One region of the Frankia sp. KB5 genome, then DNA from elsewhere that is predicted to be linked to it. Evidence: predicted binding sites of a transcription regulator. Region 1 holds the regulator's gene; the other holds the start of a gene.
What was found. The regulator LexA, encoded in region 1, represses DNA repair genes until DNA is damaged. The targets are predictions, from matches to a motif close to CGAACNNNNGTTCG.
Positions count from the first base shown of each region.

Region 2: the regulator LexA is predicted to act here: its motif matches at 2,237-2,250, upstream of KBI5_RS00700 (SAV_6107 family HEPN domain-containing protein).

Region 1 is NZ_MRUJ01000107.1:15,069-19,436, forward strand. It holds gene KBI5_RS11980 (vitamin B12-dependent ribonucleotide reductase) at 1-361, opposite strand, end outside; gene nrdR (transcriptional regulator NrdR) at 686-1,231, opposite strand; gene KBI5_RS11990 (LysM peptidoglycan-binding domain-containing protein) at 1,561-1,959, opposite strand; gene lexA (transcriptional repressor LexA) at 2,264-3,034, shown strand; gene hflX (GTPase HflX) at 3,100-4,368, opposite strand, start outside.
Region 2 is NZ_MRUJ01000003.1:23,507-27,874, forward strand. It holds gene KBI5_RS00685 (DUF3040 domain-containing protein) at 1-275, opposite strand, end outside; gene KBI5_RS00690 (methyltransferase domain-containing protein) at 443-1,255, opposite strand; gene KBI5_RS26050 (hypothetical protein) at 1,254-1,493, shown strand; gene KBI5_RS00700 (SAV_6107 family HEPN domain-containing protein) at 1,570-2,070, opposite strand; gene KBI5_RS00705 (hypothetical protein) at 2,286-3,023, opposite strand; gene KBI5_RS00710 (BTAD domain-containing putative transcriptional regulator) at 3,360-4,368, shown strand, end outside.

The DNA.
Region 1 (4,368 bases):
TCTCGGCGTCGGTGTCCGAGGCGAAGTAGCCGTGCTCGCGGCCGGCCGCGCCGTAGGCGTGCACGACCCGATCGATCAACTGCCGCAGCGACCACTCCCGCCCCGGCGTGCCGGGCGCCCCACGGAAGTACTTGCTGGTAACGATGTTGGAGGCGTTCACCGACCAGAACTGCGGGAATTCCACTCCCCGCTGCTCGAAGTTGACCGAGCCGTCCCGCCAGTTGGTCATGACGACGTCCCGGGACTCCCAGGTGACCTCGTCGTACGGGTGGACGCCGGCGGTGGTACGTGACCGCTGGATCTTCAACCCACTCGCTTTCGCCGCTGACCTGCTCGGCTTCGTGCCGCGGCTGTCGGTCATGACGCTCCTCGTCTTCACTCGTCAGCTTCAACCTTCAACAATGTGTTGTGGGCATCCCCGCCCCAGGCCGCAGCCAGTGGACGTCGGGACGGTGCGGGGCCGGACCTCGACGCACGGCGGTGCCCGCGGGGACGAGCACGCGCACGGCAAACACARGCACGGCGAACGGCACCAGCCAGGTCGAGCCGGGCCGCATGCGTGCCGTCCGGGAGGTCCGCGGTCCTCGCACGGCCGCGACGCGGGATGTCACCCGTCGCCGGCGGGACCGGGCCGGCACGGCGAGCCAGGGCGATGTATGACGCTTTCGGTCGAGCGGTCCCGGCCCTACCTGCTATGCACCTGCTGGGTGCCGATCACCGGCGAGACATCGACGGCGCCACGCGGGACCGGTCGTGCTGGTCCATCCCGCGTGGTGGGAGGTCCGGCGGCCTCGGAGCGCAACGCGGCGATCGCGGACTCGAAGTCAGTCAACGACTCGAAGGCCAGGTACACCGAGGCGAAGCGGAGATAAGCCACCTCGTCGAGCTCACGGAGCGGACCGAGGATCGCCCGGCCGATCGCCTCCGCGGGRACCTCCGCCGACCCCGACGAGCGGACGGCGTCCTCTACCCGCTGCGCCAGAAGCGCGAGATCATCATCCCGCACCGGCCGGCCCTGGCAGGCCTTGCGGACACCGGCGATGACCTTGGCCCGGCTGAACGGCTCGGCCGCCCCACTGCGCTTGCGAACCTGAAGGGACGCCTCCTCCATCGTAGTGAACCGGCGACCGCAGGACAGGCAGGACCGCCTGCGGCGGATCGCCGAACCCTCCTCGGCCTCCCGACTGTCAACGACGCGACTGTCCGGATGCCGGCAGAACGGGCACCGCACGCGCTACGCCTCCTTCGCCCGCGCCGGAGCCGACCGCCCCGGACCGGGGATGAGGGACACCGTTGAGGACCCGGCATCCACGCCGGACAGACCACCTTGTGGATGGACCGCCAGCTCCCCGCGGAAGACCTGTGGAACAACCTGTGGATGACTTACACCCCGGTAAGCACCAGATGTTGTGTCCAAGGTAGCGCACGGCCCCAGAGATGAGGACAGCACCCCCGTATGGTCCGTGTGGTCCGCATCGCACGTGGCACCGCACGTGGACGAAAGACGACGGTGCGCGAGAACCCTGCGCCGAGACACTCGTGGACCCGGGAAGCCGGGCGTCAGGGAAGGAGTAACGACTGGCCCGGGGCGATCAGTGGTGACCGCAGGTGGTTCAGCCGCATCAGCCGGTCCACCATGACCCGGGTGTCGGCGCTCTCGTCGAGCGCCACTGCCACCTCCCACAGCGTCTCCCCCGGCATGACCAGATGGTGCCGCGGCGCCTCCGCGGTATCCGGCCCGGCAATCGACACCCCAGGCATGATCATGATTGCTACCYCCACGACGACCGCCACGACGATCGATACCACCACCACCCGACCCCGCCGGGTCAGCCGGAGCGGCGGGGGTGCGGGCGGGCGACCCGGCGGGGGTGCGGGCGGGCGACCCGGCGGCCGATGACCCACCCGGTCCCTGGCCATCGACAGGTCGACGACCCGCGCCCTGTGTGCGGATCCCACGGCACCCTCCCGTTCCGACGACACCGAACACCGAAGATCGAACCTTCGTTCGATCGAACGCGTGGTCGATTGTCGCATCGGGAACCGGAAACCGCCAGGGACACGCTCGAACAGACGTTTGAGATTCTGCGACCCGCCGGTTACCGTCGAGTCGGTCGGGTGTGAACCGGGCGGTTTCCCCCGGTCACGGACGGCGGCGAGTCGGTGGGTGACCGCTTCCGGAGCGGGACGGTCCGCCGTGCGGTCGCCGGCCGGCCGGTGGCCGCACGGCGGAAGAAAAACGCGACGAGGAGAGCGGTAAGCGATGACTAGCCAAGGCAGGGGTACGCGCCGGGGCGGAACCCGCGGCAACGTGCGAGCCTTTCCCGAAGGCCCCACGGACGCGGGCCTGACCCCCCGGCAGCGCAGGGTGCTGGAGGTCATCCGGGCCGCGGTGGAGCGGCGCGGATATCCGCCCAGCGTGCGGGAGATCGGTGAGGCGGTCGGCCTCACCAGCACCAGTAGTGTGGCTCACCAGCTCAAGGTGCTCGAGGAGAAGGGCTACCTGCGGCGGGACCCGAACCGCCCGAGAGCGATGGAGGTGCTGACCGTCGAGCACCCCCGGCAACGCGCGGATGTGGGCGCGGGCGCGACGACGGTGGCGGGCACGATTCCCATCGTCGGTGAGGCGGCGCCGGGCACCACCGAAGGAAGCAAGTCGGACGCGGCCTACGTGCCGGTGCTGGGCCGGATCGCCGCCGGTGGCCCGATCCTGGCCGAGCAGGCGGTCGAGGACGTCTTCCCGCTACCCAGGGAGATCGTCGGCGAGGGCACTCTGTTCCTGCTCCGGGTCGTCGGCGACTCGATGATCAACGCGGCGATCTGCGACGGTGACTGGGTGGTCGTCCGCCAGCAGCCGGTCGCGGACAACGGGGAGATCGTCGCCGCAATGATCGACGGGGAGGCGACGGTCAAGCGTCTGCGGGTTCGGGACGGCAAGATCTGGCTACATCCGGAGAACTCGGCCTTCGCCGACATCCCCGGTGAGGATGCGACCATCCTCGGCCGGATCGTGGCTGTGCTCCGCAGGGTTTGATGTGGATCGGCCGGCCGCCCGGCGGGCGGCCGGCCGGGTTGCCTCGCGTCTGATCYCTCCTGGGCTCAGGCCCGGTAGGCGTGCAGCTCCGCCGCGAGTCCCGAGGAAACCCGGGCGGACAGCCGGGTACCGGTCTCGGTGTGCTCCATCGTGAGCACCTCGCCGTTCGCGTGCACCCGGGAGACCAAGTCGCCCCGGGTGTAGGGCACGAGCACGCGCATCTCCACGTCGGGATGCGGCACCCGGGCACAGAGCGCGTCGACCAGCGCGGCCAGCCCCTCGCCCGTGCGTGCCGAGACGAACACGGCGTCCGGGGCGAGCTGGCGCAACCCCGCGACGACCGTCGGCTCCACGGCGTCCACCTTGTTGACGACGATCAGCTCGGGAACGCCGCCCGCGTCGATGTCGTTGAGAACCTCGCGCACGGCGGAGATCTGCGCGGCCGGCTCCGGCGATGATCCGTCCACAACGTGCAGGATGAGATCGGCATCGGCGACCTCTTCCAGCGTCGAGCGGAACGCCTCGACGATCTGATGCGGCAGATGCCGGACGAATCCGACGGTGTCGGTCAGGGTGAAGGCCCGGCCGTCCGGCAGGGTCGCCCGCCGCACGGTCGGATCAAGGGTGGCGAACAGCGCGTCCTCGACCAGGACACCCGCGCCGGTCAGCCGGTTGAGCAGCGACGACTTACCGGCGTTGGTGTAACCGGCGATCGCCACGCTGGGGACCTCACCCCGCCGCCGGGCGGAACGCTTGGTCTCCCGCACGGTCGTCATCGCGGCGAGCTCGCGGCGCAACCGCGCCATCCTGGCCCGCAGCCGCCGACGATCGGTCTCGATCTTCGTCTCACCGGGACCACGGGTACCGATGGGCGCCCGGCCGCCGCCACTGGCCGCGGCCCGCGACATCGACTCACCCCACCCACGCAGCCGGGGCAGCATGTACTGCAACTGCGCGAGCTCGACCTGGGCCTTGCCCTCGCGAGAGGTCGCGTGCTGGGCGAAGATGTCCAGGATGAGGGCCGTCCGGTCGATGACCTTTACTTTGACGACCTCCTCCAGCTGCCGCAGCTGACCCGGGGTGAGCTCGCCATCGCAGACCACCGTGTCCGCGCCGGTCGCCGCGACGACCTCGGCGAGCTCGCGGGCCTTGCCCGAACCGACGTAAGTCGCGGCATCCGGCCGGTCGCGACGCTGCACGAGCGCGTCGAGCACCACCGAACCGGCGGTCGTGGCGAGCGCCGCGAGCTCCGCCATGGAGCTCTCGGCCGACCGCGGGGAACCCGACGTCCATACGCCGATGAGGACGACACGCTCCAGCCGCAGCTGCCGGTA
Region 2 (4,368 bases), on a different contig from region 1:
CGGCGCAGGTCTGCCGCACCGCGCAGCGCGGCGAACAACATCATGAGGAAACCGAGGATGCCGAGGATCACCGTCAGCGGTACCCGGTTGAGTACCACACCGACGACCAGGACGGCCAGACCGAGGACGAAGACGACCGCGCTGCGGCGCACCCGGCGCAGCAGATAGGTACGGGGGTCCGTCGAACGCACGGTACTGGCAAACTTTGGATCGTCCTGTACGAGAGCGCGCTCGATCTGCTCCAGCAGGCGCTGCTCGTTCTCCGAGAGCGGCATCGACGCTCCTCCCACGACCTGTAGGCCCGGCGGACGGAACCTGATAACCAAGGATAGGCATGTGCGGGCGGGTGCGGTAGGCAACCTGTCATGCTGGTTGGAACCGAGCGATTCCCGTCACCTGGTCCGTGCCCGAACTGGGGTCTTTCATACCGGGAAATCCACGGTCACGGGAACCCGGCGGCGCCGGCTTCGCGAGCGGTACCAGCGGCACGACGGCGGGCAAGCACGTGCAGCTGTGCCGCGAGGTCACGGAACGGCTCCAGGGCGGCCGCGGCCAGTTCCAGGCGCAGCAGCCGCTGCGCGGTGAAGGGATCGGAGTCGACCCGCGCCCCGGGGACCAGGTCGGCGAACACGCGCACCCCGTGGACGTCGACGACGTCCGCGCCCGCCGCGTTCACCAGCGCGACGATCTCGGCGGTGGTGAACCCGGCGGGCGTCCGGGGCGCCCCGGCGCCCTGGCCGGTCAGCACGGCCTGCGCCTGCTCGAAGCGACCCGCCAGGGCGCGGGCGAGCACCGTGGCAGCCCGGCCCGCGACGACGAGGCTGAGAACGCCTCCCGGGCGCAGCACCCGCAGGGCCCCCGCCAGCGCGGCCTCGGGATCGTCAACGACGTCGAGGACGGAGTGGCACAGCAACAAATCGGCGGTCTCGGCTCCGACGATGCCGGTCAGGTCGGCCAGATCGCCCTGCTCGGCCGTGACCCGGTCGGCGACGCCCCGTTCGTCGGCGCGACGGCGCAACGCTGCCAGGGCGTCCGGCGACGGGTCCACGACGATCACCAGGTAGCCCTCGACCGCCAGGGGTACGGCGAAGCCACCACTCCCACCGCCCGCGTCAACGATGATCGGCGGGATGGCTGTGGCCGTCGGGGCCACCGACCAGGCCGGAACCCCCGCTGCCGATCCGGGCAGGACCGTCCGCAGGCCGTGCCAGATCGCGGCCTGCCGCAGATCCGCGCCGGTGACATGGCTGGTCATGCGCGTCGCGCCTCCTCACGCCGGCATCGTCGGCGCCGCCGTCAGCCCGCTCGCCCACGCCGGAGGACCAGGCGCGTCACCGACCCACGGTGAGGCCTATGGCGACCCCGACGACCAGCCCGCCAGCCGACAGCCCTACGACCCGCAGTACCCAGATGTTGCGACGCGCAACGGCGGACGGCACGGCCCGATGCGCGCCGCGGTGCCGATGCTCAGAACCGGTGAGGACCATCGATGATCTCCTGCTCCGCCAACCACTACCCCTCGGAAGGTAACCGATAGTGACCGATGCTCACCGTAAACGCAACCGCTCGTCACCCACCCGGGGCGCCGCCGGGCCGACCACGGTCAGCCTGCCCTCGGCCCGGCGACATGACCATCGTGACCTCCCCAGGCCCGACCGGACCGGTGCCGGCGATCATCGGTTGGGACGGGAGGCCCAGTACGCCCTCGACAACCCCGACGAACAGATCGACCTGACGGATCAGATCATCGGCCTCCCGCCTGGTCACTACCTTCAGCCCGGCCTCGGCCGCCGATCGCCGGGCGGCCCCCGCCGCGAAGAACTCCGCCCACTCCGCGAGCTCGGGGGCCACCCGGACAAGCAGGCACCAGGCACTCACGGGCCGACCGCGACGACCGGGACGGGGCCGGGCCCGGTCCGCCAGGACAGCGGCCGCCGCCCGCAGCGCCGCGAGGTGGGCGAGGGCGTAGCGCTCCCCGGCCGTCTGGGCGCACTCGGCCTCACCGAGACCGCGCCGGGCGGCGACCAACAGATCGTCGCGGGAGCGGCGAGGCAACCCCGCCGCCGGCACCAGGGTCCGTCCAACCGGCCCGGTGGATCCACCGTGCGGCCCGGTGGATCCACCGGGGCCGCCAAACGCACCCTTACCGCGGGCCGCTCCTCCCGCCGGGTCCGAGCCACTGTCCGAGCCACTGATCGGCCGACTGGTCACGGTGGTCACAACACCTCCCGAGTCTCGAACATAGGTTCGATCACGAAGTAGTGAACCCTCGCCAGCGCCGCCCGTCAAGCATCGAGGTATCGAACACGCGATCGAGSAGATCCGGCGACCTCGGACTCGACCACCCGAAGAAACCAGCCGAGGACGAGCAGGGCCACCACGTCGGGAACCCATCCCAGCCGCGGGTCCGCGACTTTCCCCCGACAGACATGTCCCGAATCCGCACCTGTCGTCCGGGCCACCCGGGTGACCCTCGGGTCGAGCGCATCCGGATCGGCCACGACAAGCGCCGTTCCGTCCAGCGCAAACCGGATGATGTTCACATCACGGTGACCCACGAGCCCGCTGGCGAACTCGCCGCGGGTCGGCCTGAGCCAACGCAGCGTGYCACCGTCCGACAGGCGCACCCAGCCCCCGTGGCGGCCTGGCTCGAAGGCGGCCAGGGGCACCCGTCCCATGGGTTCGACCAGACGGATCCCGAAACCGTCGAGGTCGGTCTCCAGCACGAACGGCCGGCCGGCCGCCATCAGCTCGACCCGGCCCCGCGACCACCAGTCGGCCAGCACCGCGCCCTCGTCGGTCTCGACGTGCACGTGCCGGACCGAGGCGTGCCGGGATACCGACTCGATCCGGAAGATCAGCTCGTGCGGCAGTCCGCCGGCCCGCCGCGGGAGAAGGTCCGCCCCGGCCGTCGTCCGCGGTGTCCGGGTCCGGGTCACCGCCGGGGTCACCGCCGGGGTCACCGCCGGGCCCGCCGCCGACGCGGGCCGCCTCGCCAGGCTCCTGGGCACCGTGATCGCCATGTTCCCAACCCCCTCCGCCTCGCCGGCCGTCTCCCGGCCGTCTGCCGCCTCGATTTCGTGGACTCAGTGCACCTCCAAGCGATCAACACCCACTGCACGCACAATCACCAGAACCATTGAGAATGTGTTGATCGGAACACCTGGATTCCGCGATCGYGTCACACGACACCCCACGGAGTCGGACCGCCACCCGCGTCGCACCGGACACCGGGCGCCGGAGCAGGCCTGACGCGGAAACGACAGGGGGCCGTTCCAGATCGGTAGTTGCCGCCATGTCCCCTCCCGGCGCACGCTGCGGTAATACAGACATCACCGGGGGTCGTACGAGAGGACCAGATGCCTGACCGCGACAGCCTGCAGTTCGCCATCCTCGGCCCGTTGGAGATCACTGCCGGGGGAGCACCCATCGTGCTCGGCGGCACCCAGCGCAAGGTGCTGATGGCCGCGTTGCTGCTGGAAGCCGGTCAGGTGGTGCCCGGTCACCGGCTGCTGGAGGTGATCTGGGGGGACCCACCGCCGGAGAAGGCGCTGGCCACATTGCGCACCCATGTCAGCGAGCTGCGGCGGCGGCTGGAGACCGGTTCCGAGGTGCTGTTGCGCAAGGGGACCGGGTACGTCCTTGACGTGCGCCCGGAGCAGATCGACTCCGAGCAGGCCCGTCGGCTGCTGGAACAGGGCCGGCGCGCGGTGGATGACGGTGACCCGGTGAGCGCGATCGCCCCGTTGCAGGAGGCCCAGGCCCTCTGGCGGGGACCGCCGCTGGTCGACCTGATCGACTACCCGTTCACCCGGGCCTACGTGGACGCCCTCGACGAACTCCAGCTCGACATCGCCAAGACCCGGATCGCCGCCGATCTCTCTCTGGGTCGTCATCGCGAGGTCATCGGGGATCTGCGCGTGCTGGTGACACGGCACCCCCACGACGACGGGCTGCGCCGAGAGCTGGTTCTCGCCTTCTACCGGGACGGTCGGATCGAGGACGCGGCCCGGGCCTGCCGGGAGGGCCTGGAGGCGCTGCACGACCTGGGGCTGGACTCCGCGATGTTGCAGCAGCTGCAGGAGGACGTGCTGCGCGGCGCGTCCAGCCTGGCCTGGACCCCGCCCCGCTCGCTCGACCGGCGGGTCTCCGTGGCGCCCACGAGCCAGGGGGGGTACCAGCTGCCCCCGGACATCCGCGAATACACCGGGCGCGACACGATCCAGGCCCAGGTGCACGCCATGCTGACCGATCCGGTCGGGCTGTCACGGGGAACCGTGGTGGCGGCGTTCGCGGGTAAGGCCGGCGCCGGCAAGACCGCCCTGGCCGTGCACATCGCGCATCGCGTCCGCACGGGGTTCACCGACA